2 regions of the Gottschalkia acidurici 9a genome follow, and region 1 is predicted to be linked to the other one. Evidence: a T-box and tRNA genes for the amino acid it is inferred to sense, from the RefSeq annotation. Region 1 holds a T-box; the other holds one or more tRNA genes.
The links. A T-box is a leader RNA that pairs with one kind of tRNA and senses whether it is charged. The one in region 1 lies ahead of serS (serine--tRNA ligase), so its partner is inferred to be a tRNA-Ser.
Positions count from the first base shown of each region.

Region 1 (6,994 bases):
TTTTAACTACGAAAATGTTTGAAGTGAAACTTAAACTTTCCAGTGAGGATAATTTAAGTTTCACTTTAGTCTCCTTAAGTTATATTACTTTTTTGCAAATCTATTTACAATATATTAAATAAAAGTTATATTATATATATTATTCAATAATGTTAAATATGAGAGGAAAAAATATATGAGAAAAAAGAGGTATGGTATTTTTATTGTTGTTTTTATATCTATAGTTTTACTTCTTTTTATTGTGAAAAAATATCAATACGATGAAAGTTTTGTAAAGACATTACCTAATATACAAGTATCTAATGATTCGAATGAGATAAAAACTTTTATTAATTACTATAGATTTAATTCTAAGATAGGCGCAAAAGAGATATTGATATCTGATGAAAATATTCAGAATGTAGCTCCTAATGAAAAATTTAATATTAAATTTGACGATACTCCTCATGAATATAATCTTTCAATTAATTTAGATGAAGATAAGACTAATGTACCTACTATTGATAATTCTTTTTACACCCCGAAAAGTAAAGGCAAGTACGAGTATAGCCTAATGACCAGATGGTATGATAAAGGAGCAATTTCATATAAATTTACAGTGAATGTGGTTGAATGATAAAATGGAGCAATCAAAATGAAATAAAGGATAAAAGCAAATTTATGAGATATCTGATAGAAACTTTCTATAAAATGCCTAAAAAAATAACATAAAGATATAGTTAGAAGTGTTCTTACACTTGATCCTATAGATTCTTATTATATTATTTAACAGCCTATATATTAATTTATTTATATTTCTTAATTTATATGGTTTTATCTATAATAGATAAATATAACTTCTAGAATTTTTTAGGCAGTTTTATTAATTCACTATGTCAGTACTATAAACTATTTTCAGTTTATGGAAATACATAGTATAATAAAAGTCGTGACAGAGATAATTAGTCACATTTTCAAAAAATATACTATATAATAACTAACATATTATAAAGTAAAATAGGAGTATAAAATGAGAAAAGAAATCAATACTTTAATTATTGTGATGATATTGATATTGACGGGCTGTTCAAATAGAGAAGTCATTAAACATAACTATACATATAGAGGAGAAAGTGAATATTGGGTTGCTGAATATAATGTAGATGGGGAAGGGATATTTATTGATAAGAATGGTAGTATGTCTTATGAAAGTCATAAGAAAAACATACTTACAGTAACTTATAAGAATGATTTATCGGAACTATCTTCAATAAGAAACTTAAAAGTATCTTATAAAAGTAGTGTTAGTGGGGGATCAATAGCTCATAGTTTTGATAATGGTAATCCACCAATGGAGAAAACTTATGAGATAAAGTCCTCAGGTTCAGGAGTGGCGATAGAGAGTAAAGATGAAACAATAAAAGTAAGCATAGATATTGATGGAAATATAGAAACAATTGAATTAAACAGTGTAGGATAGGTTTTATTAATAGGTTTCAGTAGTGTTATGTCCTTTTAAGATCATATGTATAAAATCATTGAACAAAGATATAATATATGATATAATTTGGAGTACTATATACATGCAATGAAGGGAAATAGTAGATATATAAATATCTTAAGAGAGCCAATGGTTGGTGAGAATTGGTGATGTTTTGTATTGAATCCGTCCCAGAGCTTTTACTTAAAAGGTAAACCTTGCAGAGGGTTAATCTGCATAAAGTGAACCATTTATGGTTAACTAGGGTGGCAACGCGGGTAATATCTCGTCCCTAATATTTTATATATTAGAGACGGGATTTTTTTATTTTTGTGGAAACTATAAAAACTAATATTAGGAGGTATTGAAATGTTAGACATTAAAAGAATAAGAAATAATCCAGAAGAAGTAAAAAGCCAACTGTCTAAAAGAGGCGGAGAATATAATATAGACTTAATAGTTGAACTAGATGAGAGTAGAAGAAAGCTTCTTGTAGAAGTAGAAGAAATGAAAGCTAAACAAAATCAAGTATCAAAAGAGATACCAAAGCTTAAAAAAGAGGGAAAAGATGCATCGGAAGTTTTAAAAGAGATGAAAGAATTATCAGATAAAGTTACCCAAAAAGATATTGAAGTAAAAGAGATAGAAGCTAAGTTACATGATGCAATATTAGAAATACCTAATATACCAAATGCAGACATAGTAGTGGGAGCTAGTGATGAGGATAATGTAGAGATAAGAAAAGTCGGTGAGCCTCATAACTTTGATTTTGAAGTAAAACCACATTGGGACTTAGGTACAGACTTAGATATATTAGACTTTGAAAGAGCTACAAAATTAACTGGAGCTAGATTTACACTTTTTAAAGGGCTAGGAGCAACTTTAGAAAGAGCTCTTATAAACTTCATGCTAAGTACGCATACTACAAAACATGGATATACAGAAGTATCTCCCCCTTTTATGGTGAATAGACAAAGTATGATAGGAACAGGACAGTTACCTAAATTTGAAGAAGATATGTTTAAGATATCAGGAAGAGAGTTTTACCTTATACCAACAGCAGAAGTTCCAGTAACTAATATTCATAGAGATGAAATTTTAGATGAAGAAAAGTTACCACTGTACTATACAGCATATACACCTTGTTTTAGACAAGAAGCAGGATCAGCAGGTAGAGATACTAGGGGAATTATAAGAAATCATCAGTTTGATAAAATCGAACTAGTAAAATTAGTTAAGCCAGAAAGTTCTTATGAAGAATTAGAAAAGCTTACAGATAATGCAGAGCAAATACTTAAAGCATTAAACATACCATATAGAGTCGTGGAACTATGTACAGGAGATATAGGATTCTCATCAGCAAAAACTTATGATATAGAAGTATGGATGCCGAGTTATGGAAGATACGTTGAAATATCTTCATGTAGTAACTTTGAAGATTTCCAAGCTAGAAGAGCAAATCTGAGATATAGATCTAAGGAAACAGGAAAACCAGAGTTTGTACACACTTTAAACGGATCAGGATTAGCAGTAGGAAGAACATTAGCAGCTCTACTAGAGAACTATCAGCAAGAAGATGGTAGTATAGTGATACCAGAAGCTCTTAGACCATTTATGGGTGGATTAGAGAAAATAGAGAAGTAAATAAAAAACCTTGTAGTGAAGTGAACTGAACCAAGCTTAACATACACAAAAAAATAACCCTATCGTAGAATATCTTTCATTTATACAAACTGACACCGTTTTTCATGTGGTGTCAGCTTTGTTTTTAGTTGTATACGCTCATAATTGTAGAAATAAATGTAGTCATCTATGAGTTGGCGAGCTTCATAAATGCTTTTAGGCTTAGCTCTATAAATACATTCAGATTTTAATATTCCAAAGAAGTTCTCAGCACATGCATTGTCATAACAGTTTCCACGTCTTGACATAGATGGAGTTATACCGTATTCTTTTAGTAGGTTAAAATATCCTTTGGAAGTGTATTGTAACCCTTGGTCACTATGGAGTTGCAGCTCTGTAGTGACTTTTTCCTTTCTTTTGGCATGTTTTATTGTATTAAGTACAAGGTTAACTGTTTGTTCTGTTCCAGTTTTGTATGCAACTATACTATTGTCATATAGATCTTTAATCATAGACAGATAAAGTATACCTTCAGTTGTATGTATATATGAAATATCAGTTACCCACTTTTGATTTGGTTTACTGGCTTTAAAGTCGCGATTTAGAATGTTCTCGTATTTGTGAAGTTGCTTACCCATCTGCTTATATTTTTTACGTCGTCTAATTTGAGAAAGTAGGTTATTATGGTTCATAACTTTAAGTACTGTTTTTGCATTTATGATTATATTATAATTACGTTCTAGCCATATTTTAACTCTACGATAGCCATAAGTTCTTCTAGTTTTCTCTTGACATTGTCTAATTAATTCTATCAAGTGTTCATTTTTACTTGGCTTGTCCATTCGCTTAACAAAGTCATAATATCCACTACGAGATACATTAAAGAATTTACACATTAAAGATATAGAGTATTTATTTTTGTGTCTATATATTGCTAAATATTTTACTGATGGCCTCACTTCCTTCCAGCGATTTGAAGAAAAGAACGTAATAGTTCTACTTCCATTTTTAGTTTTCGTATCTCTGCATCTTTATTTTGATCTGAAGACAGATCACATTTCCTTGGTCTTCCTTTAGGTTTAGGAATTATACCTTCAGCAATACGTCTTTCTCTTCTCCTTTCACGCTTTAGAAGTTCATTAATTACTAATCCATCTTTTAATCCAAAATACTCTGCTATTTCTCTATGTGTTTTACCGTCCTTAACCATTTGTTTAACTTCATTTATAATTGTTTTTCCAAAATGTTTCATACCTTTTTTACCTGACATAAAAATACCCCCAATCGTAGTTTTATTATCCTACAATTAGAGGTATTTTTTCAATGTCTGTTTTTATTGGTTCAGTTCAAAGTTTCACTACAAGGTTTTTTTAACTAAAATTATTCAGCTTTTTTATGCCAAGCATGAAGTGCAAGGGCTATACCTATAACATCATAAGCTATAAATACTCTAAAGAATTTTCCTATCTGACCATTATTCATAAGATTTTGTCCCGCGACAGGAGAGATTATGAATAATAAGTGGAAGAGGAAAGTCCCAAGTAGCGCCTGACCAAAGGTTGCTTTAGTTACAGATGCATCGCCTATAAGTAAAGATGTAACAGCAAATAGTCCAACTTGTTCATGAGCAGCATAAGTATTTAAAGTACCCATGTTTTGTAAGAAAATTAGTTGACCCCAAGCTGCTAAAATAGTAGATATATAATAGTTATTATTCTAGTTTTAAAGAAGTATCTTAAGCCTAAACCAAGAAGTAAAGTTATAGCAATTGTAACTACTGGAATAGCTATTCTAGGAATATGTTTTATTTTTATGATATTATCTAAGGCATATTTTATATTTGATAAATCTATACTATTCTGAAGTCCTACTCCAGAAGGAGGTAATAGCCTTTTTAAATATTAAAATCCTCCTCTTCAATGATGTTGCTAAATTAAACATATGTAGTTGTAAAAAGCACTTCTACATTAAAGCACAAAAACGAGCGGATTTATTAATATATTGATAATATAATTAATATTTATAGTTGAACCATAATATACATATATGTTTATTTGAATAGACTAATGATAAATCTACAGTCTGGCTATTCGTTCATAAATAAAGCATTAAAGTTAAATAACTTGTAATTAAATCTTATATCTAGAATATAATTTATATAGACATAGAAATTTCTCTTATTGGAACTTTATAAAGTGCATTCAATTATCATATATTTTTGATATAATAGCTATAAAAGAGTAAAAATAATGAGTTTTTTTGTAGTATAAAAGTATAATTTGGAGGAAGCTTATGAAAAGAAGAATAGCATTGTTATTAAGTTTTTTATTATTATTGCCTAATATATCATATACAGCGCAAAGCTTTGATAATAGAGATGTGGGTGCTGCAGTACTCGCAGATTATGAAACAGGGGACATACTTTATTCATATAATACTGATATTAGTCTAGAAGTTGCAAGTTTAACGAAAATAATGACTTACTTAGTAACTATGGATCAGATTAGTAAGGGAAATGCAAATTTAAAAGATAAAATTACTATAAGTGAAAATGCAGCTCAAAGAGGTGGATCCTCTTTTAAGCTAAAACCTGGAGAAGAATATACTTTGGATCAGTTATTAGAATCCATTATGATAGTTTCAGCAAATGATTCGTGCATAGCTATAGCAGAGCATATATCAGGAAGTGAAAAATCTTTCACAAAGCTTATGAATCAAAAAGCACAGGAGATAGGGCTAGAGAAAACATACTTTGCAAGTGTTAACGGATATCCTGATGGAGATATTCACAATACTATGAATACTAGTGATATTCTCAAATTAACAAGATATACTATACAACAGTATCCTCAGATTTTAGATATAACTAAAAAAGATGAAATAATAGATGATAGAGGATATGAATTTAAGAATACAAATCCATTGATGGGAGTAATCGAAGGCACAAATGGTCTTAAGACTGGGTATACTGATATAGCTAAATATTGCTTGGTTTCAACAGTAGATATAAATAGAGAGAATAATCAAGATCAAATGTTAATAGGAATTATAATGGGTGCCCCTAGTGAAAATATTAGAACGGCAAAAAGTATAGAGTTAATAAATATGGGAATGGATAATAGTTATAAAAAAGAGAAGATACTAGATAAAAATATATCGGTAGGAGAAGGCAACATAATAGATGGTATAAAAGAAAACGTGCAACTGTATCCAGTGGAAGATATGTATGGAATAGTAAAAGAAGGACAAGCCATATCCAAAAAAATAAATATGTTCGATCATATAAGTGCTCCTGTAAAAAAAGGTGATGTAGTAGGAGAGATTATAATTGAATATGGAGATAATATAAAAAAGATGGATTTAGTTGTAAATGAAAATATCAAAAAATCTAATTTTATAAACATGTTTTTCAAATCGGTAAAGGGATTTATATCTTTTATTTTTTAAAGGAGATAATATGGAAGAATACTTTATGAGAGAGGCCTTAAATGAAGCATACAAGGCAGAAAGAATAGGAGAAGTTCCCGTAGGAGCTGTGATAGTAAAAGATGAAAAAATAATATCTAGAGGACATAACATGAGAGAAACTCTAAATGATCCTACTGCTCATGCAGAAATCATAGCTATAAAGAGAGCTAGTGAAGTGTTAGAAAGCTGGAGACTTATAGGGTGTACTATTTATGTTACTATAGAACCTTGTTCTATGTGTGCAGGAGCTATAGTAAACTCTAGGATAGAAAAAGTAGCGATAGGGGCATTAGATCCTAAGATGGGTGCTTGCGGATCTGTAATAAATGTAGTTCAAAATAAGAACTTTAATCATAGGGTAGAAATAACAAAAGGGATATTAGAAACAAAATGTTCATCTATAATGAAAGATTTTTTTAAAAAACTAAGGTATAGATAGATGTA
Region 1 is NC_018664.1:31,837-38,830, forward strand. It holds gene CURI_RS00145 (hypothetical protein) at 176-616, shown strand; gene CURI_RS00150 (hypothetical protein) at 1,010-1,459, shown strand; T-box leader at 1,559-1,756, shown strand; gene serS (serine--tRNA ligase) at 1,829-3,103, shown strand; gene CURI_RS00160 (IS3 family transposase) at 3,184-4,041, opposite strand; gene CURI_RS00165 (hypothetical protein) at 4,038-4,352, opposite strand; gene CURI_RS14840 (ABC transporter permease) at 4,463-4,735, opposite strand; gene CURI_RS00175 (D-alanyl-D-alanine carboxypeptidase family protein) at 5,375-6,529, shown strand; gene tadA (tRNA adenosine(34) deaminase TadA) at 6,540-6,989, shown strand.

Region 2 (24,965 bases), 980 kb from region 1:
AGATCATGAAGTGGACATTTGATTTTTTAGAAAATAGGAGGGAGCAGAATGAAAAATAAAAAAATAAGTATAGTATTAATCTCTATTATCCTTTTATCAATATTAGCAACTACAATGATTTATGACAAGCTGCCAGATCAAATTCCTAGCCATTGGAATATTAAAGGAGAGGTTGACGACTTTCAAAGTAAAACATTTGTATATTTCACAGCGACACTTCCATTATTAATGTATGCACTAATGAAGATACTACCCAAATTAGATCCAAAGAGAAGATCTTATGCTAAGCATGGAAAGGCTTATGAAATATTTATAGTTGTGATGACTTTGTTTATTATATTAATCCATTGGTTAACTGTAGCATATGCACTTGGCTATAATATAGAGATATCAAGTGTTATTCAAATATCACTGGGAGTAGTTTTTTCAACATTTGGAAACTACATGTCTCAAATTAGACATAACTATTCATTTGGTATAAAAACCCCATGGACACTAGCAAGTGAGACAGTATGGAAGAAAACACATAGGTTAGGAGGATATGTGTTTTTCTTGATAGGGATACTGTTTATAATAGGAGGATTTGTTGGTAGTGAAATAAGTTACTATATAACAATAGGGCCTCTAATATTATCAACAATAGGACTGTCAGTATACTCATATATAATATATAGGAAAGAAAACCCTGAATAGAAGCGCACTATACCCAGAGCAGAGTTAACCCCTAAGATAGTCTAGTGATTGACTCTGCTCAATTATAATAAAAATCATTTACATATTATAATAAAAATATTCTTATACTATTGACAAAGCTGTTTGAATTTGATAAATTATAAAAGTCGCTTAAAGGTGATATATGAATAAGATATAAAATCTGGAATAAAAAAGTTGAAAAAAAGTGTTGACAAAAGAAACAAAACCTGATAAAGTAATAAGAGTCGCCACAAGAGAGCGACAAAGTAAAACAAGAAGTGAGAAAAAAGTCGAAAAAACTTCTTGACAGAATGTTAAAAGGATGTTAAGATAGTGAAACAGACTTTGGTCTTTGAAAATTAAACAGTAAAAAGCAAGTTAATTCCTAGAATTAATAACAAATGAAGCTCAACATTAAATAGAGCAGTCAGCAGAAGCTGAGACAGAAAACTTTTATTTTGAGAGTTTGATCCTGGCTCAGGATGAACGCTGGCGGCGTGCCTAACACATGCAAGTCGAGCGGGAAAGTCGTTACGGATCCTTCGGGTGAAAGAGTGACTGGAGAGCGGCGGACGGGTGAGTAACGCGTGGGAAACCTTCCTTATACAAAGGGATAGCCTCGGGAAACCGGGATTAATACCTTATAAAACTCTAGCACCACATGGTGCATGAGTCAAAACTCCGGTGGTATAAGATGGTCCCGCGTCCCATTAGCTAGTTGGTGAGATAAAAGCTCACCAAGGCGACGATGGGTAGCCGGCCTAAGAGGGTGAACGGCCACACTGGAACTGAGACACGGTCCAGACTCCTACGGGAGGCAGCAGTGGGGAATATTGCACAATGGGGGAAACCCTGATGCAGCGACGCCGCGTGAGTGATGAAGGCCTTTGGGTCGTAAAACTCTGTCCTAAGGGAAGATAATGACGGTACCTTAGGAGGAAGCCCCGGCTAACTACGTGCCAGCAGCCGCGGTAATACGTAGGGGGCGAGCGTTATCCGGAATTATTGGGCGTAAAGGGTGCGTAGGCGGCCAAATAAGTCAGGTGTGAAAGGCGTCGGCTCAACCGGCGTAAGCACTTGAAACTATTTGGCTTGAGTACAGGAGAGGAAAGTGGAATTCCTAGTGTAGCGGTGAAATGCGTAGATATTAGGAGGAACACCAGTGGCGAAGGCGACTTTCTGGACTGATACTGACGCTGAGGCACGAAAGCGTGGGGAGCGAACAGGATTAGATACCCTGGTAGTCCACGCCGTAAACGATGAGTGCTAGGTGTTGGGGGTCGAACCTCAGTGCCGCAGCTAACGCATTAAGCACTCCGCCTGGGGAGTACGGTCGCAAGACTGAAACTCAAAGGAATTGACGGGGACCCGCACAAGCAGCGGAGCATGTGGTTTAATTCGAAGCAACGCGAAGAACCTTACCAACATTTGACATCCCTCTGACAACTCTAGAGATAGAGTCTCCCTTCGGGGCAGAGGTGACAGGTGGTGCATGGTTGTCGTCAGCTCGTGTCGTGAGATGTTGGGTTAAGTCCCGCAACGAGCGCAACCCTTACCTTTAGTTGCCATCATTAAGTTGGGCACTCTAGAGGGACTGCCGATGATAAATCGGAGGAAGGTGGGGATGACGTCAAATCATCATGCCCCTTATATGTTGGGCTACACACGTGCTACAATGGTCGGTACAACGGGCAGCGAAACCGCGAGGTGGAGCGAATCTCAATAAGCCGATCACAGTTCGGATTGTAGGCTGCAACTCGCCTACATGAAGCCGGAGTTGCTAGTAATCGCGGATCAGAATGTCGCGGTGAATACGTTCCCGGGTCTTGTACACACCGCCCGTCACACCACGAGAGTTGGTAACACCCGAAGCCAGTGAGCTAACCGCAAGGAGGCAGCTGTCGAAGGTGGGATCGATGATTGGGGTGAAGTCGTAACAAGGTAGCCGTATCGGAAGGTGCGGCTGGATCACCTCCTTTCTAAGGAGAAACGCTTTTTACTGTTTAATTTTGAGAGACCAAAACTCTCAAATAAGTTTTAGAACACTTATAAAGATAGATCAGATAGAACATCTGATACCTATGCTTTATAAAATGGCGTCTAAAACAAATTGTACCTTGAAAACTACACAGCGAAATAGATTAAAATACAATTAACCGAGATATATTAATATATTAAGGAAAATTAAACCTCAATAATAAATTGAGTAGTGAATGTCAAACTTATTTGATATTTACTTACTAACTGGTCAAGTTAGTAAGGGCATAGGGTGAATGCCTTGGCACTAGGAGCTGAAGAAGGACGCGATAAGCTGCGAAAAGCTACGGGGAGTCGCAAGTAGACACTGATCCGTAGATATCCGAATGGGGAAACCCACTTGAGGCAAACCTCAAGTACCATATACTGAATACATAGGTATATGGGAGCAGACCAGGGGAACTGAAACATCTAAGTACCCTGAGGAGGAGAAAGAAAAATCGATTCCCTCAGTAGCGGCGAGCGAACGGGGAAGAGCCCAAACCATGAGAGTTTACTCTTATGGGGTTGCGGACATAACACAAACGGAGAGGTATTGTAACCGAAGAGAGCTGGAAAGCTCCACCACAGAGGGTGATAGTCCTTTAGGTGAAACGAGAAAACTCCAAGTTATGATCCAGAGTACCACGAGACACGTGAAACCTTGTGGGAAGCAGGGGGGACCACCCCCCAAGGCTAAATACTACCTAGTGACCGATAGTGAAGCAGTACCGTGAGGGAAAGGTGAAAAGAACCCCGGGAGGGGAGTGAAATAGAACCTGAAACCCTATGTCTACAAGCAGTGGAAGTTCTTTATATGAACGACCGCGTACTTTTTGTAGAACGGGCCAACGAGTTACGTTATGCAGCAAGGTTAAGTTGTTAAGCAACGAAGCCGAAGGGAAACCGAGTCTTAATAGGGCGATTAAGTTGTATGGCGTAGACCCGAAACCGGACGATCTATCCATGGGCAGGATGAAACGAGAGTAAAATCTCGCGGAGGTCCGAACCGATTAGCGTTTAAAAGCTACCGGATGACCTGTGGATAGGGGTGAAATTCCAATCGAGTCCGGATATAGCTGGTTCTCCTCGAAATAGCTTTAGGGCTAGCCTCGAGAAAGTGAAGTGGGGGTAGAGCACTGAATGACTGCGGGGCGCTATGCGTTACCAAAGTCTATCAAACTCCGAATACCACATTCATGATTCTCGGGAGTCAGACTATGTGTGATAAGATTCATAGTCAAAAGGGAAACAGCCCAGATCATCAGCTAAGGTCCCAAAGTACAGATTAAGTGGTAAAGGATGTAAGACTACACAGACAACCAGGATGTTGGCTTAGAAGCAGCCATTCATTCAAAGAGTGCGTAATAGCTCACTGGTCGAGTGGTCTTGCGCCGAAGATAACCGGGGCTAAAATCTGTCACCGAAGCTATGGGATGTGTATAACATCGGTAGAGGAGCATTGTATGTGGGCAGAAGTCATACCGTAAGGAGTGGTGGACTGCATACAAGAGAGAATGTTGGCATGAGTAGCGAAAGGTGGGTGAGAATCCCACCCGTCGAAAGCCTAAGGTTTCCTGAGGAAGGCTCGTCCACTCAGGGTAAGTCGGGGCCTAAGCCGAGGACAAAAGTCGTAGGCGATGGACAACAGGTTGAGATTCCTGTACTACCTAAATGCGTTTGAGAAATGGAGTGACACAGGAGGATAGGTGAAGCGTACTGTTGGTTATGTACGTCTAAGCAAGTAGGGAGTTCTGGTAGGCAAATCCGCTAGAACAATCCTGAGATGTGATGGGGAGCGAAAATAAGTAGCGAAGTCACTGAATCCACACTGTCGGGAAAAGCTTCTATCGAGCAAATAGGTACCCGTACCGCAAACCGACACAGGTAGGCGAGGAGAGAATCCTAAGACGAGCGGAAGAACTCTTGTTAAGGAACTCGGCAAAATAACCCCGTAACTTCGGGAGAAGGGGTGCTGGAGGCTGTGAAGGGTGCACACCTGGAGCAGCAACCAGCCGCAGTGAATAGGCCCAAGCGACTGTTTACCAAAAACATAGGTCTCTGCTAAATCGAAAGATGAAGTATAGGGGCTGACGCCTGCCCGGTGCTGGAAGGTTAAGGGGAAGAGTTAGCGCAAGCGAAGCTCAGAACTTAAGCCCCAGTAAACGGCGGCCGTAACTATAACGGTCCTAAGGTAGCGAAATTCCTTGTCGGGTAAGTTCCGACCCGCACGAAAGGCGTAACGATTTGGGCACTGTCTCAACAAGAGATCCGGTGAAATTGTAGTACCAGTGAAGATGCTGGTTACCCGCGACAGGACGGAAAGACCCCGTGGAGCTTTACTGCAGGCTGATATTGAATTTTGGTATCATATGTACAGGATAGGTGGGAGACTTAGAAACCAGGGCGCCAGCTTTGGTGAAGTCACCGTTGGGATACCACCCTTATGATGCTGAAGTTCTAACTAGAAACTGTGAAACCAGTTTTAGGACACTGTCAGTTGGGCAGTTTGACTGGGGCGGTCGCCTCCTAAAGAGTAACGGAGGCGCTCAAAGGTTCCCTCAGTACGGTCGGAAATCGTACGAAGAGTGTAAAGGCAGAAGGGAGCTTGACTGCGAGACCTACAAGTCGAGCAGGAACGAAAGTTGGACTTAGTGATCCGGTGGCACCGAGTGGAAGGGCCATCGCTCAACGGATAAAAGCTACCCCGGGGATAACAGGCTTATCTCCCCCAAGAGTCCACATCGACGGGGAGGTTTGGCACCTCGATGTCGGCTCGTCTCATCCTGGAGCTGAAGTAGGTTCCAAGGGTTGGGCTGTTCGCCCATTAAAGAGGCACGCGAGCTGGGTTCAGAACGTCGTGAGACAGTTCGGTCCCTATCCGTCGTGGGCGTAGGAAATTTGAGAGGAGTTGTCCCTAGTACGAGAGGACCGGGATGAACAGACCTCTGGTGTATCAGTTGTCGCGCCAGCGGCATGGCTGAGTAGCTAAGTCTGGAAAGAATAAGTGCTGAAGGCATCTAAGTACGAAGTCCCCCTCAAGATAAGATTTCCCATAGGGTTAACCTAGTAAGATCCCAGGAAGACTACCTGGTAGATAGGTCACAGGTGTAAGGGCAGCAATGTCTTCAGCTTAGTGATACTAATAGATCGAGGGCTTGACCAATATATTAAAGAATAATCTAATCGCTGTGTAGTTTTGAAGGTACGAAATATCTTCAAATATTTAGTGACGATAGCGAAGGGGTCACACCTGTTCCCATACCGAACACAGAAGTTAAGCCCTTCAGCGCTGATGGTACTTGGTGGGAGACCGCCTGGGAGAGTAAGACGTTGCTAAATGATGTTCTTAGGTAGCTCAACGGTGGAGCACCCGACTGTTAATCGGTAGGTTGTGGGTTCGAGTCCCACCCTGAGAGCCAATTTGCCGGGGTGGCGGAACTGGCAGACGCACAGGACTTAAAATCCTGCGGTCCTTAAAGATCGTACCGGTTCGATTCCGGTCCTCGGCACCAAGAAACTCTAAACTAAAACGACGCGGGGTGGAGCAGCGGCAGCTCGTCGGGCTCATAACCCGAAGGTCATCGGTTCAAATCCGGTCCCCGCAACCAAATTAGATGCTTATTAATACCATTATGGCGGTGTAGCTCAGTTGGCTAGAGCATGCGGTTCATACCCGCAGTGTCAGCGGTTCAAATCCGTTCACCGCTACCATGATGGCCCTATGGTCAAGCGGTTAAGACACCGCCCTTTCACGGCGGTAACCCGGGTTCGAATCCCGGTAGGGTCACCAAAAAAGTCCCAGAAGTTCGTAATAAAATTACGGGCGCGTAGCTCAGCTGGGAGAGCACCTGCCTTACAAGCAGGGGGTCACAGGTTCGAGCCCTGTCGCGCCCACCATAAGTAAATAAAAAATGCGGCCTGGTAGTTCAGTTGGTTAGAATGCCAGCCTGTCACGCTGGAGGTCGAGGGTTCGAGTCCCTTCCAGGTCGCCAAAAAAACATTCCATTAAAGAATGAAAAACAAACTATATGTGCTGGTGTGGCTCAATCGGTAGAGCAACTGACTTGTAATCAGTAGGTTGGGGGTTCAAGTCCTCTCACCAGCTCCATGAAACTATATATGCGGGTGTAGCTCAGTGGTAGAGCCCTGGCCTTCCAAGCCAGTTGCGAGGGTTCGATTCCCTTCACCCGCTCCAAGAAAACGAGTGCCTATAGCTCAGCTGGATAGAGCATCGGCCTTCTAAGCCGAGTGTCCGGGGTTCGAATCCCTGTAGGCACGCCAATAAATAAATATATAAGATGTTGTTGGGGTATCGCCAAGTTGGTAAGGCACCAGATTTTGATTCTGGCATGCGTAGGTTCGAGTCCTGCTACCCCAGCCAGAAGTAAATATTTTGTGATCTATTAGCTCAGTCGGTAGAGCACCTGACTTTTAATCAGGGTGTCCCGCGTTCGAGTCGCGGATGGATCACCAATCCGGAGGGGTACCGAAGTGGTCATAACGGGGCGGTCTTGAAAACCGTTAGGGTGCAAGCCCACGTGGGTTCGAATCCCACCTCCTCCGCCATAAAAAACATATAAAAACACTATAGAGAAGTACTCAAGAGGTCGAAGAGGCTCCCCTGCTAAGGGAGTAGGTCCTTCACGGGGCGCGAGGGTTCAAATCCCTCCTTCTCCGCCATAGGTGGGGGCCTTTAGCTCAGTTGGTTAGAGCGCCCGGCTCATAACCGGTAGGTCCGGGGTTCGAGTCCCTGAAGGCCCACCATATACATAGGGGTATAGTTCAGTTGGTAGAACGTCGGTCTCCAAAACCGAATGTCGTGGGTTCGAGTCCTGCTACCCCTGCCAATAGAATAATAATATATTTAATAATAAAGTCGGGGTGTAGCGCAGTTTGGTAGCGTACGTGGTTTGGGACCATGGGGCCGGGGGTTCGAGTCCCTCCACCCCGACCAGTAAAAAGATTAACATGTTTTTACTTAAAAGTCACTAAATAAAATGGGCCTGTAGCTCAGGTGGTTAGAGTGCACGCCTGATAAGCGTGAGGTCGATGGTTCGAGTCCATCCAGGCCCACCATGAAACGAATAAATGTTTTATAAGTAATAAACCTAGCAGAAATGTTAGGGCCTTTAGCTCAGTTGGTTAGAGCGCCCGGCTCATAACCGGTAGGTCCGGGGTTCGAGTCCCTGAAGGCCCACCAATTTGCCCAGATAGCTCAGTCGGTAGAGCAGGGGACTGAAAATCCCCGTGTCGGTGGTTCGATTCCGCCTCTGGGCACCAAATGTGTACATGTAGTATGATGGCCCTATGGTCAAGCGGTTAAGACACCGCCCTTTCACGGCGGTAACCCGGGTTCGAATCCCGGTAGGGTCACCAAAAAAGAAAATCCCAGAAATCCGTAAAATAATTACGGGCGCGTAGCTCAGCTGGGAGAGCACCTGCCTTACAAGCAGGGGGTCACAGGTTCGAGCCCTGTCGCGCCCACCATAAGTAAATAAAAAATGCGGCCTGGTAGTTCAGTTGGTTAGAATGCCAGCCTGTCACGCTGGAGGTCGAGGGTTCGAGTCCCTTCCAGGTCGCCAAAAAATATTCTATTAAAGAATGAGAAACAAACTATATACGCTGGTGTGGCTCAATCGGTAGAGCAACTGACTTGTAATCAGTAGGTTGGGGGTTCAAGTCCTCTCACCAGCTCCAAAGTTTCAAAATTAGGAGGAGTTCCCGAGCTGGCCAAAGGGGACGGACTGTAAATCCGTTAGCTTCGCTTTCACTGGTTCGAATCCAGTCTCCTCCACCAAAACATAATACGCGGGTGTAGCTCAGTGGTAGAGCCCTGGCCTTCCAAGCCAGTTGCGAGGGTTCGATTCCCTTCACCCGCTCCAAGAAAACGAGTGCCTATAGCTCAGCTGGATAGAGCATCGGCCTTCTAAGCCGAGTGTCCGGGGTTCGAATCCCTGTAGGCACGCCAAAAAATAAATATATAAGATGTTGTTGGGGTATCGCCAAGTTGGTAAGGCACCAGATTTTGATTCTGGCATGCGTAGGTTCGAGTCCTGCTACCCCAGCCAAGAATCTAAGTTTTAACTGAATTATTTTAGGTTAGAGCTTAAAGATGATTTAATTAAAATCCGGAGGGGTACCGAAGTGGTCATAACGGGGCGGTCTTGAAAACCGTTAGGGTGCAAGCCCACGTGGGTTCGAATCCCACCTCCTCCGCCATAAAAAACAATAAAAACACTATGGAGAAGTACTCAAGAGGTCGAAGAGGCTCCCCTGCTAAGGGAGTAGGTCCTTCACGGGGCGCGAGGGTTCAAATCCCTCCTTCTCCGCCATAAATGGGGGCCTTTAGCTCAGTTGGTTAGAGCGCCCGGCTCATAACCGGTAGGTCCGGGGTTCGAGTCCCTGAAGGCCCACCATAAAAAACAAATAAAGTCGGGGTGTAGCGCAGTTTGGTAGCGTACGTGGTTTGGGACCATGGGGCCGGGGGTTCGAGTCCCTCCACCCCGACCAATAAGAAAGTCAATGTATTTTTACTTAAAAGTCACTAAATAAAATGGGCCTGTAGCTCAGGTGGTTAGAGTGCACGCCTGATAAGCGTGAGGTCGATGGTTCGAGTCCATCCAGGCCCACCATAAAACGAATAAACGTTTTAAGTAATAAACCTAGCAGAAATGTTAGGGCCTTTAGCTCAGTTGGTTAGAGCGCCCGGCTCATAACCGGTAGGTCCGGGGTTCGAGTCCCTGAAGGCCCACCAATTTGCCCAGATAGCTCAGTCGGTAGAGCAGGGGACTGAAAATCCCCGTGTCGGTGGTTCGATTCCGCCTCTGGGCACCATATAGAAAAAACTTGTCTAAACAGCTTAGACAAGTTTTTTTATTTATCTTCATATTTAGCTATTAACCAAGACTAAAAACTATTTCTCTGACCAGATATGAAATATTATCATATATAATCTCACCATTTATTCTAATTAGAAAAATATTACTAGGAATATTATATTTCATATTATTAATATTCTTTAAAGATATATTTGTATCAGATAAGTCTATATATAGACACTCTTCACCAGTAGATAGCCTACCAGTCTTATACTGTATGTTTAGATTAAAGGCGCCATTAGGTACATTCCAATCTAGAGTAAAAAAATCTTCATAATAAAGCTGGGGAGGTAAATTAACTAGCTTGGTTTTTCCTTCTATATATAATAGCCTATCCTTAAAGATAAAAGAATCTTTTCTAATAGACAAATCAACGATTACTTCTTTAAAACTTAGTTCAAGTTCTAAATTATTTTTTGCATCAATAATATCGTAAATAGTTAATAACTTCGGTAAGTAAAAGATATCATCATAGTTATGATTAAGTATAGTCTTTCTTATAGATGGATTTTTTGAAGTAGTATAAACCTTGTAAAGTTCAACGCTTTCTTTTCCTGAAATAGTATCTTTTCTAAAAATACCTAAAGATTTTTCAACTGTTTTAAGCTTACAGTCACTAAGTCCAAGCATAGTTTTGTTTTTTCTGACTAATTTAAGTATATCTAAGTGATTAATCATAGAAATATTACTATCAATATTATGATAAGTTAATCTATTTTTTATGAAGGGGATATCAAAAGTACTACCATTATAGGTAATAATATGTTCAAAGTTATTTAATAGTTCTGTAAGTGAAACTAACAACTCTTTTTCTTCACTAGTACTTTCAGCAAATAATTGTGTTATATATACATTATGATTTTCTACGCACAACATTCCTATTAAAATTATGTGGTTATATCTACTACTCAGACCAGTAGTTTCTATATCTAAAAAACAAAAATTAGTATCGCCTAAAGTATCTTTTAAATCATTAGGAATATAAATATCATTTCTAAGATCGTTCTTAAATATTTTCATATTAAAATCCTTTCTACAATTTAATTGTCTAGTAATATTAGTAATATAAAAACTTATATAAAGATTAACATATGTGACCATACATCACAAGTATAGAGATATAGAAAAGTCAAAACAATTTCACTTATAGCGTAATATATGTTAAAATTATAGACATATAGCATAAATAAAAAGGAGTATATAAATAATAAATGAAAGAAAAAAACTAATATAAAAGAATTAAAAAAGGTAGTAAAAAATATACTCAAAGAGAATAAGAATAAAGATACTCAAACAAATATAGATATAATAAAAAGTATTTTAGTCTATATAAGTAAAATTATCTTGATTATAATTCAATTTAACGATAGAGATATTTCAAATATAATAAAATTAAGTGAAAATAATATTGAGGAAGATTATGAGTACATATTTAAAGGCATAGACAAAAAACATGATTATAGACATTACTTAAATGAAGATAACAAGTTAGATATTATTAGGATATTAGTTCAAATAGATAGTAAAGCTATCAAAGATTTTTCAATAGGTGAGATATATGAAAATTTTACTACTAGCAAAGAAAAAAAGCTATTAGGACAGGTATATACTCCTAAAAATATAGTTGAATACATGGTTTCTATAACTATAAATGATAAAGATATTATCAACAATCCATATTTTAAAATAATAGATCCTGCATGCGGTGGGGGATATTTTCTTATAGAAGCATATAAAAAAATAAAACAGATAATGTACGAAAATTATGATAAAATTATAATAAGAAATAGAGAAACAGAGAGGAAACTCAATGAGGATGGTATTCATAAATTTATAATAGAGAATAATATTTGGGGAGTAGATATAGATGAATTCGCTATATATATGACTAAATTTTCGCTGATTATAAAAGATGATATTACAAATATAAATACAAATATATTTAAATTAGATCCATTAATAGATGAAAATGATATATACAGTCAGACTTTTGATTTGGTATTGTGTAATCCTCCATATATAGGACATAAAAGAATAGATAAAGATTATAGAAAAGTCTTAGAAAAATTATATTCAGAAGTCTATTCAGATAAGGGTGATATATCTTACTGCTTCTTTAAAAAAGGCTATCAACTTTTAAAGAATGATGGAAAGCTGTTTTATATAACGTCCAGATACTTTCAAGAGTCACAATCTGGAGAAGGGCTAAGAAAATTTATAAATGAGAACTTGAATGTTAATAAAATTATAGACTTTTATGGTGAGAATCCGTTTAAAGGAATAGGTATAAGTCCTGTTATGATAGAATGTACTAAAAATAAAAGTGAAAATAATATTATTAATGTATCTAAAGGATCTGAAATGTTTGATATAAGTCAAAAAGAATTGCTTAATAGTGGATGGGTATTACTTAGTGAGAAAGAAAAAAAGCTTTTAGACAAGATAGATAAGTCTAAAAGTATTAAATTAGGTGAGATATGCACATTCAACCAAGGAATAATAACAGGACATGATAAGGCATTTATAGTAAGTAAAGAAGAGATAGAAGATGAGCAGCTAGAAAAAAATCTTATTAAGCCTTGGATAAAAAATAGTGACGTAGAAAGGTTTAAATTAAAAGACATAAAAAAGTATATAATATATACAGATAAAATAGATATAGAAGAAAACTATCCTAATTCTATTAGTCATGTAGAACAATATAAGGATAAGTTAACTAAAAGAAGAGAATGTATAAAGGGAACTAGAAAATGGTACGAGCTTCAATGGGGAAGAAATGAAGATTTATTTAAAAAAGATAAGATAGTTTTTCCCTATAAAGCTAATAGAAATAAGTTTACAATAGTAAGAGAAGAAGTGTGTTCTAGTGCAGATATATATTTTGTAACTATAAAGAATGAATTTAAACATAGATTTAATCTAGAGTATTTAGCAGCTTTTTTAAATTCATCAATATTTGAATATTATTTAAAATGTGTAGCAAAAAAGTTAAATGATAAACTTTATGAATATTATCCAAATAAAATGATGGAGTTAAATATCATAGTACAACATGATACTAAATATGTAGAGAATTTAGTAAAAGATATCGAGTATTGCTATAGGATAAATAATTACGTACAAGTAGAGGAAAATATAGAATCTATAGATAAATGGTTTTATGATATATACAAGCTAAGCAGAGAAGAAATAGACATTATAGAAAATGTAACAAACACTGAAGGGAGATTGTAACATATGGAAAATTTAAAAAATCTTAATGAGGAAATAAGTAAATTAAGTGACGAGGAGTTAATAGAACAAATACAGAACACTAATAATTTACAACTATCGAATATAGGACTTATGGCATATGTGGAACTATTTAATAGAAATATATACTTAAAGTCACTATTAAAAAATGATAAAGACTTAATAAACGAGTTATTAAAAGAAGACGCTAAATTTAGTGAAGTATATAATATGGTTGAAAATAAGGTTATAAAGCTAGACAGTATAGTAGATATAGAAAAACTTAACGAGAACCTAGATATAGAAGAACTAAAGAAACTAAGAACAAGTATAGTAAAAGTTCTTAGAACACTAGCTGCTTACTCTACAGAAATATCATATACAAATGAAATAGCTAAGGATTTACTTTACAAAGAATTTATAAAACAGAATGAGTCAGAAATAGATAAAAATATAGATTATCAAAAATTATTTGACAGTATATCTAAATTCGTAATGGAAGATCCAACTAATATGAAAAATAAAGTTATGGACTTAACTAATATCTTACCAATGAGAGTGGCTAAAACTAAATACTATGATATTGTATCAAAAGCATTTAGTAGAAACTTAAGATATAGCAGCAAGAGAAAAACTGATGTTGTATTATCTAGATACAAGACAATACTTAATGGATCATTAGAGTCTGAATATGGACTTTACTTTAGTAGATACTTTAGAAAGGCTCAAGAAGCTAGACAAATGGAATTAAAAGATATGTCTGAAGATGAGCTTAGAAAAATATATGATGATACTTATAAGACTATGGTAGAGATAGGAACTATAGCTAATGTAGTTAGAGAATTTGGAGTTATAGTAAATAGAATAATAGCTGTATGTATTCTTCAAGAAAACATACTAGAACAATCAGATAATTACAATATAAAATCACTTACAAATGCATGGACAAACTACTCAGAAAAAGAAAGCGACGCTAGTAGAAGTAAATTATTAGAAAGTTATAAAGCTTTATTTAAGGTACTAGATGATAAGTTTAAAAAGACTAATGAAAATTTACAACTGTTTACAATGGAGAACTTTAATAGAAAAAATAAAGTAAGTGATGAGCTTAAATCTGAACTTGGAAAAGTTCAATATGTTTTAGACTTTATAAATGACTATGCATTGGAACAAGAAGAGATATTGGACACAGATTATGTAGATATAGTGGAAAAAGAATATCTTGACGAAGCAGTTAAGAGCTTAGTTCAATTTATAGATAGAAATATAGATCAGATGGAAAATCTACAAAGAAGAACTAGAATGAAGAGACTTCTTGCATTAACAGAGGGAGCATTTATGACTCCACAAGAATTTTTTGAATATGTAGCTAATAGCATAAATATGACGAACAAGAGAGAGGATTTAATAGCTACTATAAACAACATATTAGAACTTATGACTAGATACAGAGGGATAGGAAACGTTAAACACTAAAAAATAGTATAAATGTTATAAAACAAGGGACTAAACATAACCCCTTGTTTTTTTATGTAAAGAAATAAGATATTAAGGTTATACTTTCCAAAAAGATGTTAATAATAGATAAAGTATAAAGATTAACTGATGATTGGAGGAGATGACTTGATTAAAGTTGGTATCCCAAGAGGACTTATGTATTATGATTACTATCCACTATGGAAAGAATTCTTTGAGGAATTAGGAGCTAAAGTTATAGTTTCTTCTAATACTAATAAAGAAATACTAAATAAAGGTGTTTCATCATCTGTAGATGAAGCATGCTTACCAGTAAAAGTATTTCATGGTCATGTTGAAGATTTAAAAAATAGAGTAGACTATATATTTATTCCTAAAATAATTAGTGTATATAAAAGAGAATACACTTGTCCTAAGATATTAGGACTGCCAGATATGATAAAAAACTCTATAGAAGGTTTACCAGAAATAATAGACGTAAAAATAGATTTACTAAAATCAAAAAACAATATATTGATAAGTGTATTAGAGACTGGTAAATATTTTACTAGAAATCCATTAAAAATAATAAGAGCATATAATAACGCTCTTAAAAGATATAACAACTATAAGGGATTACTTCAAAGTGGATACACACCAATAGAAGCATTTAACTTATATAAAAATTCTTATAATGAAGAAAAGATAAACGATGAAAACAACTTAAATATCATGGTTCTTGGACATCCATATAACATATATGACAACTATATAAATATGGATACTATAAACAAGTTAAGAGATGAAAATATAAATGTGTTAACTCCAGAAATGATAGAAGTAGAAAAATCAAATCATTATTGTAAGATGCTTCCTAAAAGAATGTTCTGGACATTTGGAAGACGAATAGTTGGTTCAAGTTTTAGTGTTATGTATGAAAAAAAGGTAGATGGAATTGTATACATTTCCGCATTTGGATGTGGGTTAGATTCTATATTAGAAGATATGGTTAGAAGAAAAGCTAATGAACTTAATGTTCCATTTACACTATTGACAATTGATGAGCACAGTGGTCAGGCTGGTGTCAACACTAGAATAGAGGCCTTTACAGATATGATAGGATGGAGGGTTAAAAATGAAAATAACATTTCCACACATGGGTAATGCATATATAGCAGCTAAAGCATTATTTGAAGATCTGGGAAACGAGGTAGTATTACCACCTATATGCAGTAAGAGAACTTTAGAAATAGGAACTAAATATTCTCCAGAAACCATATGCTTACCATTAAAAATCAATATAGGAAACTATATTGAAAGTATAGAGAAAGGTGCAGACACGGTAGTTATTACAGGAAGTTGTGGACCTTGTAGATTTGGATTTTACCCCACTATGGAACAAGAAATATTAAAAGAACTGGGATATGATGCAAAGGTGATAACTTTTGAGCCGTTTAGAGAATCACCTAAAGATTTGATAAAAAGTATAGCTACAGCAACCAATACTAAGAATATATTTAAGATTATTAGAAGTGGTTATAGAGTTAAATCGGTGCTATATGAGTCAGATGATTTAATAGATTTTTCTAACAAAATAAGAGCAAGGGCTCTAAATAAAATTGAAGTAGATATAGTTATAGACAGATTTTATAAAGAGATAGAGAATGTACACGGGGTAGATGAAATATTAAAACTAATAAGAAAAAGTAAAGAAGATTTAAAAGATATAAAAATTGATAAAAACTTTAATCCATTAAAAATAGGGATAATAGGAGAAATATACACTGTTATAGAACCTTTTGTAAATTTAGAGATTGAAAAGAAACTCGGATATCTAGGCATTGAGGTGGAAAAAGCATGGACTCCTAGTAGGTGGGCAGAATTTCACTTATATTCACTTCCATTTGGGTCTAAAACACAAAAGCAAATATTTAAAGAAGCATCTCCTTATCTAGACACTTTAGTAGGAGGACATGGTAGAGAAACTATTGGAACTGCAATAATGTATGCTAAAGAGGGATATGATGGATTAGTTCAATTATTACCACTTGCATGTATGCCAGAAATAGTAGCGGAAAGTATATTACCTACTGTTCAAAAAGACTTAGATATACCTATTTTAACGCTAGTCATAGATGAAATGACAGGTGAAGCAGGGTACTTAACTAGGTTAGAAGCATTTACAGATTTACTTAAAAAAAGAAGGGATGAGAAAGAAAATGAAAAGTTATTACTTGGGAGTTGACGTAGGCTCAGTTAGCACAAACTTAATTCTTATAAATGAAAATAATGAAGTTATATATAAAAAGTATTTAAGAACTCAAGGAAAACCTATAGATGCTCTACAAACAGGAATGAAAGAGATAATTGATGATTTAGGAGAAATTGAAATAAAGGGCGTAGGAGCCACAGGAAGCGGTAGACATTTAGCAAGCATGATATTAGGTGCAGACATAGTAAAAAATGAAATTACAGCCCATGCAGTGTCTGCAATTGATAGTGTAGAAGATGTAAAGACTATACTGGAAATTGGAGGCCAAGATTCAAAGATAATAATTATTAAAGACGGTATAGTTACAGACTTTGCAATGAATACAGTTTGTGCTGCTGGAACTGGTTCGTTTCTAGATAGGCAAGCATCAAGACTAGGAGTAGATATAAGTGACTTTGGAAAATTAGCACTAATATCAGAAAATCCAGTAAGAATAGCAGGAAGATGTGCAGTATTTGCAGAATCAGATATGATACACAAACAACAACTAGGCCATAATCAACAAGATATAATAAGAGGTCTTTGTGAAGCTTTAGTTAGAAACTATTTAAGTAATGTAGGTAAAGGAAAAGAAATCTTAGATAAAGTAGCGTTCCAAGGAGGAGTAGCTGCTAATGAGGGAATAAAAAAAGCTTTTGAGGATGCATTAGGATTGGAAATTGTAGTGCCTAAGAATTTTGATGTAATGGGAGCGATAGGAGTTGCAATATTAGCCAAAGAAGAAGTAAAAGATAAAGGAAAAACTAATTTTAAAGGAATAAACATAGCCAATAATGAATATAAAGTAAAAGGTATAGATTGTGGTGACTGCGCAAATATATGTGAGGTCATAGAGATAGTAGAAGAAGATTGTATAATTGCTAGATATGGAGATAAGTGTGGAAAATGGACTAACGGGGTATCAAATAGAAAAAGAAATTTAGCCTAAATGAATAAATATGTAAAAAAGAGTCTCAATTGAGACTCTTTTATTATAAATCGTCTTCAGAATCATCAGCTATATCAGATGTATCTGATTCTTCAGATAAGGCAAAGTTTCTGTGACCATGTCTAGAACCACATCTTCTTTTGCTATCTCTTTCTCTTTCACGTTCTCTTTCACGTTCTCTTTCACATTCTCTTTCACGTTCTCTTTCTCTTTCGCACTCTTCCTCACGTTCTCTTTCACGTTCTCTTTCTCTTCTACATTCTTCTCTTTCTTGTTCTCTTTTACATTCTCTTATACTTTCCTCATCAATTTGATTTGGGAACAGTGTAGGGAATGACTCACATATAGGAGCAATTTCTGGAGAAAGTTCAGGGAAACCTGTAGATAAAACACAAAGTTGAACAGGAACTACTATTTTCTTTTCACAAGTAATACAGATAGAAATCATTAAGTTTACTCTTACATCTCCATCTCTATCTACACGTATATCTCTTCTTATATTATTAGTAGCTAATCTTGGTTCACAGTCTGCATTGCAAATTTCAGTAAATCTTGGTAAAAATGCTCCATCTTCAACTGAAGGAATACAAAGTTCGAAGAAATTAGTTAAAACTAGAGGATTTCTCATTGTTCCTATTGGAATAACTCCTCTTAGAGTAACATCACATCTCTTATCGCAGTCATCACAAACTTCAACGTCAATCTCAACTACAACATCTCCAGTAACAGTTAGTTTTTGTGTACCAAATATAGGAGTACCTTCACATCTATCATCACAGAATTGAGTATCCGCAAATACAAGCTTTTCACTACATAGTCCGTCTGGTCCTACAACTGTTACATCATCGCCCTTACAATCTTTGACAAACTGAGCACCTGAAAGTGTTGTATCCTGGCCTATCACTAGGTTCTTTGGATCGTCAATATTATTAGGGTTAAAAAACTTTTTACATCTTATATCTAATACTCTCACGATACGAGCATTTCTTCCAATATTAGGTGAAAAGTGTTGATCAGCAACAGTTCTAAGTCCTTGTAAGTTGAATAGTGCTGTATCATAAACTTTTTGAACATAAATTGGCTCAGCCTTAACTCTTCTTAAATTACCATCAAAACTACAGCCAGTATTAGCAGTACAGCAATTTCTAGGTAAACCTATCCCAATAGGTCTTTCTCTTCTGCCACAACCACTTCTTCTTCCACAGTTATCTCTTTTATCACGATCTTCTCTTCTTTCACAATCATCTTTTCTTCCACAACTCATAAATACATACCTCCTTTAAATTATGAATAGTAGTAATAAGTGAATAATAACTAACTACTCTTAATCTTAATATATTCTCAGTGAATAAAACTGTTACATAAGTACTTATAATTGTCATAATAGTAACTTAGCATAAATAATATTTAATAATGGAGGTGTATATATGTCGTTTTTAAATCTAGACAACTCATTGATTACGGATAGAACGGGAAGTATATATAATTTTCAACATACCGATAAAGGAATAGAAGTAGTAATCTATGATAGAACTAATGGTAAAGCTGCAAAAGAAACTGTTGTAGATAATAAAATATTAGAATATGATGTATCAATAAATGAAGAAGACATTATATATTTAGTTTGTCAAAAAGAAAATCTAAGTATTTCAATATATTCATTTAATGGTTATGATTGGACAGAAAGTGAGTTGATTGAAGAAACAAGGGGAAATATATATAATTTGAAAATACTGACGAATAACAATACACTACATATATTTTATCATGAACAGTCAATAGAAGATGAAAGAATACTAAATATATATCATCACTACTATGAAGATAATAAATGGAATACAACTACTATCGAGGGAATATATAAAAATAAAATAGTAAATCCATTTGAACTATTAATAGATGGTGAAAAAATAATATTAGTATATTATGATTTAGGAGATTATACGGAGGAGATATTTTTAAAAGTATTCGACATAAATCGAGGTGCATGGGAAGAATCTATCCATATTACAAATGATAATAGTTCAAAATTATATTTAGATATTCTGGAACTAAGAGGTTATCTACATATAACATATAGTGAATATGAAAATGAAAATCTAACTATAAAACATAAAAAGATAAAAGTACATCCAGATAAAATTGAAGAGGTGTCTTATAATGTATTATCTAACTTAGCTAACTGTACTTATCCTACTTTGATATATGAAAATGAGACACTTTGGAATGTATGGACAGAATATGATAATGTGATGAGTAGCTACTCTTTAGATGAAGGAGAGACTTGGAGTAATCCATATTTATGGAAAGAATCAAAAGAAGTAAACTTTGTTAGATATAAGTTTATTACTAATGAAGAAAAATTACGAAAAAACTATATCATGAATTATTCATTTGGAAGAACTTATCCAAACTTAACTTTCTTAGGGTTTGGAGAATTAGAAAAAGCAGTAGAAGAACCTAAAAAAAAAGAAGATTTTACTAGCCAAGAAGATCATATAGATGATTATATGGAAGATTATTATTTTAGAGAAGATTATCCACAAAAAAATTATGTAGAAGAGGATGTGAGTGAAATGAGTGTTTCTAGAGAATTAGAAAGTAGAATTATAGAACTAGAAAAAGTATTAGAAAGTATTGAAAGAAGAATAAGGAAACTAGAAAATAATACGGATGTTGCAGAAACAAAATATTTAGAAGAAAAGATTCATGAAATAGAAAAGTATATAAATAGGAGAAGAAATCCTTTTGGAACAAGAATTTGACAACAAAAAAAAGACTCAGCGGGAGTCTTTTTTTGTTTGCAGACTCACTCTCCAATGAGTCGCAAAATAAAACCGTTCAAAAGGGGTATTGGGAATAGAGATCTCATTTGAGGTTACCAGGGGGATAACCACAAACAAATTATAGCAAAAAGCGACACAGGATGCAAGCCTTTTATAGAAGTTTTTTTAAAAAGTTCTAAATATATTTAAAATATTAAAATAAAATATAAAAAACTACAGTTTATTTTGTAACTTTTATTAAAGTTGGATATAATCATTATAGTATAATAGTTGTATTAAGTCTAAGTTTCAATTTAGAAATTTAGAAATAGGAGTGATTTTTTGAAAGTATATTTAGACAATAGTGCTACTACAAAACCAAGAGATGAAGTAATAAATGAGATGATACTTATGCTAAAGGATGAATATGGAAACCCATCTTCACTTCACAGAATGGGACTTGAAGTAGAGAAGAAAATAGAAGCATCAAGAAAAATAATAGCTGACTTTTTAAAAGTAAGGAAAGAGGAAATAACTTTTACCTCAGGAGGAACAGAATCTAATAATATAGCAATTCAAAGTATAGTAAATAAATTTTCTAGAAATGGAAAACATATAATTACTACTAAAATAGAGCATCCATCCGTACTAAATGTGTTTAAACATTATCAGGAAAAAGGATATGATGTGACATACTTAGATGTCGACGAAAACGGTGTATTGAACTTAGAACAATTAGAAGAAAGTATAACGAATAAAACTATACTATTATCTGTTATGTCTGTAAATAATGAAATAGGAACTATACAACCAATTGAGAAAATAAGAAATATAATAAATTCTAAGAATAAAAATGTAAAATTACACGTAGACGGTGTACAAGCTTTTGGTAAAATAGATATAGACATAAATAAACTAGGAATAGATGCTTTTACATTTAGTGGACATAAAGTACATGGACCTAAAGGAATTGGTGGAATTTTTATAAAAAAAGGATTAAACTTAGAAAGTATAGCTTTTGGAGGAGAACAAGAAAAAGGTCTTAGATCAGGGACAGAAAATGTACCAGGTATAATAGGATTAGGAAAAGCAGTAGAAATATTAGAAAAAAACTTTAAACAAGAGAAAGAAAAAATATTAGAGCTTAAAAACTATTTTTATGAGAAGGTTAAGGGTAATATAGAAAATATAAAAATAAATAGTTTTTTAGACGACTTAGGAACACCACATATTATTAATATCTCATTTATTGGAGTAAGAGGTGAAGTTTTAATTCACTACTTAGAAGATAGTGGTATCTACGTATCAACGTCCTCAGCATGCTCTTCTAAAGGAAAAGGAAAGAGCCATGTATTAGTAGCTATAGGATTAAGTAATAAAGAAATAGATGGTGCAGTAAGATTTAGTTTCTCATATAACAATACTTTTGAAGAACTAGATTATGTGGTAGAAAAATTAAAATATGCGGTAGAAGATATAAGAAAAATTACTATGAGGTGATAAAATGGAAAGAGTTATAAGTGTTAGTTTTGGAGAAATTGCGTTAAAAGGATTAAACAAGTCATATTTTGAAGATAAATTAATAAAAAACATAAGAAGTGTAATAAAAGACTTAGGCGAGTCTAAAATATATAAAGAGCAAGGTAAAGTATATATAGAAATAGCTGAAAGCTCTATGGAAAATGCAATGAATAGAATAAAAAAGGTATTTGGTATAGTTTATGTAAGTCCATGTCTTAGAATAGAAAAGAATGAGGATATGGAAGAGGTTAAAAAATATGCTATATTAGCATTAAAAGAAGCCTTAGAAGAAAGTAAAAATAGAACTTATAAAGTTGAAACTAAAAGAGCGGACAAAAACTTCCCTATGAAATCACCAGAGATATCTAGAGAAATAGGTGGATACCTTTTAGAAAATGTTGAGGATGTAACTGTAGATGTTCATAAACCAGATATAGTTTTAAATATAGATATAAGAAAGAAATGCTATATATATACCAGAAAAATAAAAGCATACGGTGGATTACCAATAGGAACTAATGGCAGAGGTTTATTACTTCTATCTGGGGGTATAGATAGTCCTGTAGCTGGCTTTATGATGGCAAAAAGAGGACTAGGAATAGATGCAGTACATTTCCATAGTTATCCGTTTACAAGCGAGAGATCAGAGGAAAAGGTTAAAGACTTAGCAGGTATATTATCAAGATATTGTGGAAATATAACTGTTTATAGTGTTAATTTATTAAATATTCAAAAGGAAATTAATAAAAATTGTCCAGAAAAAGAAATGACTTTAATTTCGAGAAGATTTATGATGAGAATAGCAGAGTCTATAGCTAAGAAAAATGGACTAGATGCGCTAATAACTGGAGAGAGTCTCGGTCAGGTAGCCAGTCAAACTATAAAAGGCTTAACTGTTACAAATTCATCAGTAGAAATTCCAGTATTTAGACCATTAATAGGAATGGATAAAGTAGATATAACTGAAATAGCACAAGATATAGAAACATTTGAAACTTCTATACAACCTTTTGAAGACTGCTGTACAGTATTCTTACCAAAGCATCCGGTAACAAGACCAGAAGTAGAAGATATAGAAAAATCAGAAGAAGCTTTAAACACAGAAGAATTGATAAATGATGCAATAGAAAATATGGAGATTTACAATATAAAACAATAGCACTATGAAGTAACAATACCCTAAATTAAGGACTAAAATAGATAAGGATTAACTATTATTTAGAAGGGGGAAGAGATAAATGAAAAAAATTTCAATACCATTGATAATTATATTGGCAATTGTTCTGTTATGTGGTGGAGTATTAGCATCAAGCTATAATAACTTAGTACAATTAGATGAAACTACTAGCGCTCAATGGGCACAAGTAGAAAACCAACTAAAAAGAAGAGCGGATTTAATTCCGAATTTAGTAAACACAGTTAAAGGATTTGCACAACAAGAGAAAGATGTATTAATAGGAGTTACTGAAGCAAGAAGCGGATTAGAAAAAGCTAAAACACCAGGTGAAATGGCTCAAGCTAATGATCAACTTAATACAGCATTATCTAGATTAAATGTAGTAGTTGAAAGATATCCAGAGCTAAAATCTGACCAAAACTTTATTAGACTTCAAGATGAGTTAGCTGGAACAGAGAATAGAATTACGGTTGCAAGACAAGATTATAATAGTTCTGTAAAAGAATTTAATACGAAAATTAAAAGCTTTCCAACGCGTATAATTGCAGGTATGTTTGGATTTGAAGAAGCAGAATACTTTGAAGTACAGGAAAAAGATAAAGAGACACCAAAAGTAGAATTTTAAGGGTGTGTAATTAAATGAAAATAAAAAATTCAAGATTATTAAATATATTTTTAATAACCTTAGTACTCTTAAGTGTTGTGACTTTAGCATATGGAGAAGATTTAAAGCTACCAAAGCGAAGCTATGACTTTTATGTATATGATGAAGTAGGAGTCATAAGTAAAGATACAGAAAAGCACATAGTAAGTGTAAATAAAGAGTTATATGATAAAACCGGGGCACAGGTCGTGGTCGCTGTGGTCAACTCTCTGCAAGATAGATCTAAAGAAGAATATGCGACAGAACTTTTTAGAAAATGGAAAATAGGTAGTAAGGAAAAAAATAATGGTATTCTTCTTTTAATAGCTCCTAATGAGAGAGAGTTAAAAATAGAAGTTGGATATGGACTTGAAGGAGCTATAACTGACGGTAGAGCGGGTGAAATAAGAGATAAATATATTACTCCGTACTTTAAGTCAGAGGATTATGATGAAGGAATACTAAATGGTTTCAATGCAATACTAGGATATATTACTAATGAGTATGAAATATCTATAGAAGGTGTAGAGCCACAAGAAATGCCAAATCAAAGTAGAACCATGCCAAATATATTTATAATAATTCCAATATTTATATTTCTTATAATTGATTTTACTCTATTTAGAGGAACGCTTACAATTATGATTTTAAGAGTAATATTTAGTGGGAATGGTAGAGGTGGAGGCTTTGGAGGCGGTGGTTTCGGAGGTGGCTCTGGTGGTAGCCGCGGAGGCGGAGGATCTTCAGGTGGAGGTGGAGCCGGCGGAAGCTGGTAAACTTATAAAAGTCGTTATCTAAAAGTTGATAACGACTTTTATGTCCTGTATAGGAATAGAAAAAATGGAAATGAATACATTGTAGAGGGAGGGGTATGAATGAAAAAAAGAGTATTCTTACTACTAACATCACTAATTTTATTGTTAGCTGGATGTACTAGTGAAAAGTCTTCTAATGATATAGAGAATGAAAATATTAAAAATGATAAAATTAAGGTAACGGCAAGCACATATCCAATGTATTATGTAGCTAATGAAATAGGAAAAGATAAAATAGACTTAAATCTATTAGTTCCTGCAGGGGTAGACCCTCATGAATATGAAGTTTCTCTTAAAGAAATAAAAGACTTAGAACAAATAGACTTATTTATATATAATGGATCAGGAATGGAAAGCTGGGGAGAAAAAATATCAAATAATCTAAAAAATAAAGATAAAGATATAATAAATGGAAGTGACTATGTAGAGCTTTTAAATATAGAGGAAAGTGAAGAGCATGAAGAACATGAACATGATCATGGAGAAAAAGATCCTCATATATGGCTAAATCCATTGAATCTAGATAAAATAGGGAAAAAAGTAAAGGAAGAATTAATAAAACTAGATA
Region 2 is NC_018664.1:1,001,945-1,026,909, forward strand. It holds gene CURI_RS04530 (autorepressor SdpR family transcription factor) at 1-59, shown strand, start outside; gene CURI_RS04535 (SdpI family protein) at 49-693, shown strand; rRNA gene CURI_RS04540 (16S ribosomal RNA) at 1,148-2,672, shown strand; rRNA gene CURI_RS04545 (23S ribosomal RNA) at 2,940-5,875, shown strand; rRNA gene rrf (5S ribosomal RNA) at 5,935-6,051, shown strand; tRNA gene CURI_RS04555 (tRNA-Asn) at 6,057-6,131, shown strand; tRNA gene CURI_RS04560 (tRNA-Leu) at 6,136-6,224, shown strand; tRNA gene CURI_RS04565 (tRNA-Met) at 6,246-6,320, shown strand; tRNA gene CURI_RS04570 (tRNA-Met) at 6,347-6,423, shown strand; tRNA gene CURI_RS04575 (tRNA-Glu) at 6,428-6,502, shown strand; tRNA gene CURI_RS04580 (tRNA-Val) at 6,534-6,609, shown strand; tRNA gene CURI_RS04585 (tRNA-Asp) at 6,628-6,704, shown strand; tRNA gene CURI_RS04590 (tRNA-Thr) at 6,745-6,820, shown strand; tRNA gene CURI_RS04595 (tRNA-Gly) at 6,834-6,907, shown strand; tRNA gene CURI_RS04600 (tRNA-Arg) at 6,917-6,993, shown strand; tRNA gene CURI_RS04605 (tRNA-Gln) at 7,018-7,093, shown strand; tRNA gene CURI_RS04610 (tRNA-Lys) at 7,110-7,185, shown strand; tRNA gene CURI_RS04615 (tRNA-Ser) at 7,190-7,278, shown strand; tRNA gene CURI_RS04625 (tRNA-Ile) at 7,400-7,476, shown strand; tRNA gene CURI_RS04630 (tRNA-Trp) at 7,484-7,559, shown strand; tRNA gene CURI_RS04635 (tRNA-Pro) at 7,590-7,666, shown strand; tRNA gene CURI_RS04640 (tRNA-Ile) at 7,712-7,788, shown strand; tRNA gene CURI_RS04645 (tRNA-Ile) at 7,836-7,912, shown strand; tRNA gene CURI_RS04650 (tRNA-Phe) at 7,917-7,992, shown strand; tRNA gene CURI_RS04655 (tRNA-Glu) at 8,014-8,088, shown strand; tRNA gene CURI_RS04660 (tRNA-Val) at 8,124-8,199, shown strand; tRNA gene CURI_RS04665 (tRNA-Asp) at 8,218-8,294, shown strand; tRNA gene CURI_RS04670 (tRNA-Thr) at 8,334-8,409, shown strand; tRNA gene CURI_RS04675 (tRNA-Tyr) at 8,424-8,509, shown strand; tRNA gene CURI_RS04680 (tRNA-Gly) at 8,521-8,594, shown strand; tRNA gene CURI_RS04685 (tRNA-Arg) at 8,604-8,680, shown strand; tRNA gene CURI_RS04690 (tRNA-Gln) at 8,705-8,780, shown strand; tRNA gene CURI_RS04695 (tRNA-Ser) at 8,843-8,931, shown strand; tRNA gene CURI_RS04700 (tRNA-Ser) at 8,954-9,044, shown strand; tRNA gene CURI_RS04705 (tRNA-Ile) at 9,052-9,128, shown strand; tRNA gene CURI_RS04710 (tRNA-Pro) at 9,146-9,222, shown strand; tRNA gene CURI_RS04715 (tRNA-Ile) at 9,268-9,344, shown strand; tRNA gene CURI_RS04720 (tRNA-Ile) at 9,390-9,466, shown strand; tRNA gene CURI_RS04725 (tRNA-Phe) at 9,471-9,546, shown strand; gene CURI_RS14950 (ribonuclease H-like domain-containing protein) at 9,609-10,610, opposite strand; gene CURI_RS04735 (N-6 DNA methylase family protein) at 10,935-12,824, shown strand; gene CURI_RS04740 (hypothetical protein) at 12,828-14,297, shown strand; gene CURI_RS04745 (acyl-CoA dehydratase activase-related protein) at 14,445-15,440, shown strand; gene CURI_RS04750 (acyl-CoA dehydratase activase-related protein) at 15,412-16,521, shown strand; gene CURI_RS04755 (acyl-CoA dehydratase activase) at 16,496-17,476, shown strand; gene CURI_RS04765 (hypothetical protein) at 17,520-18,740, opposite strand; gene CURI_RS04770 (hypothetical protein) at 18,904-20,241, shown strand; gene CURI_RS04775 (cysteine desulfurase family protein) at 20,584-21,741, shown strand; gene thiI (tRNA uracil 4-sulfurtransferase ThiI) at 21,746-22,921, shown strand; gene CURI_RS04785 (LemA family protein) at 23,001-23,564, shown strand; gene CURI_RS04790 (TPM domain-containing protein) at 23,579-24,358, shown strand; gene CURI_RS04795 (metal ABC transporter substrate-binding protein) at 24,458-24,965, shown strand, end outside.
Region 2: it has a tRNA-Ser gene. The T-box ahead of serS (serine--tRNA ligase) is inferred to sense a tRNA for this amino acid. The anticodon was not compared.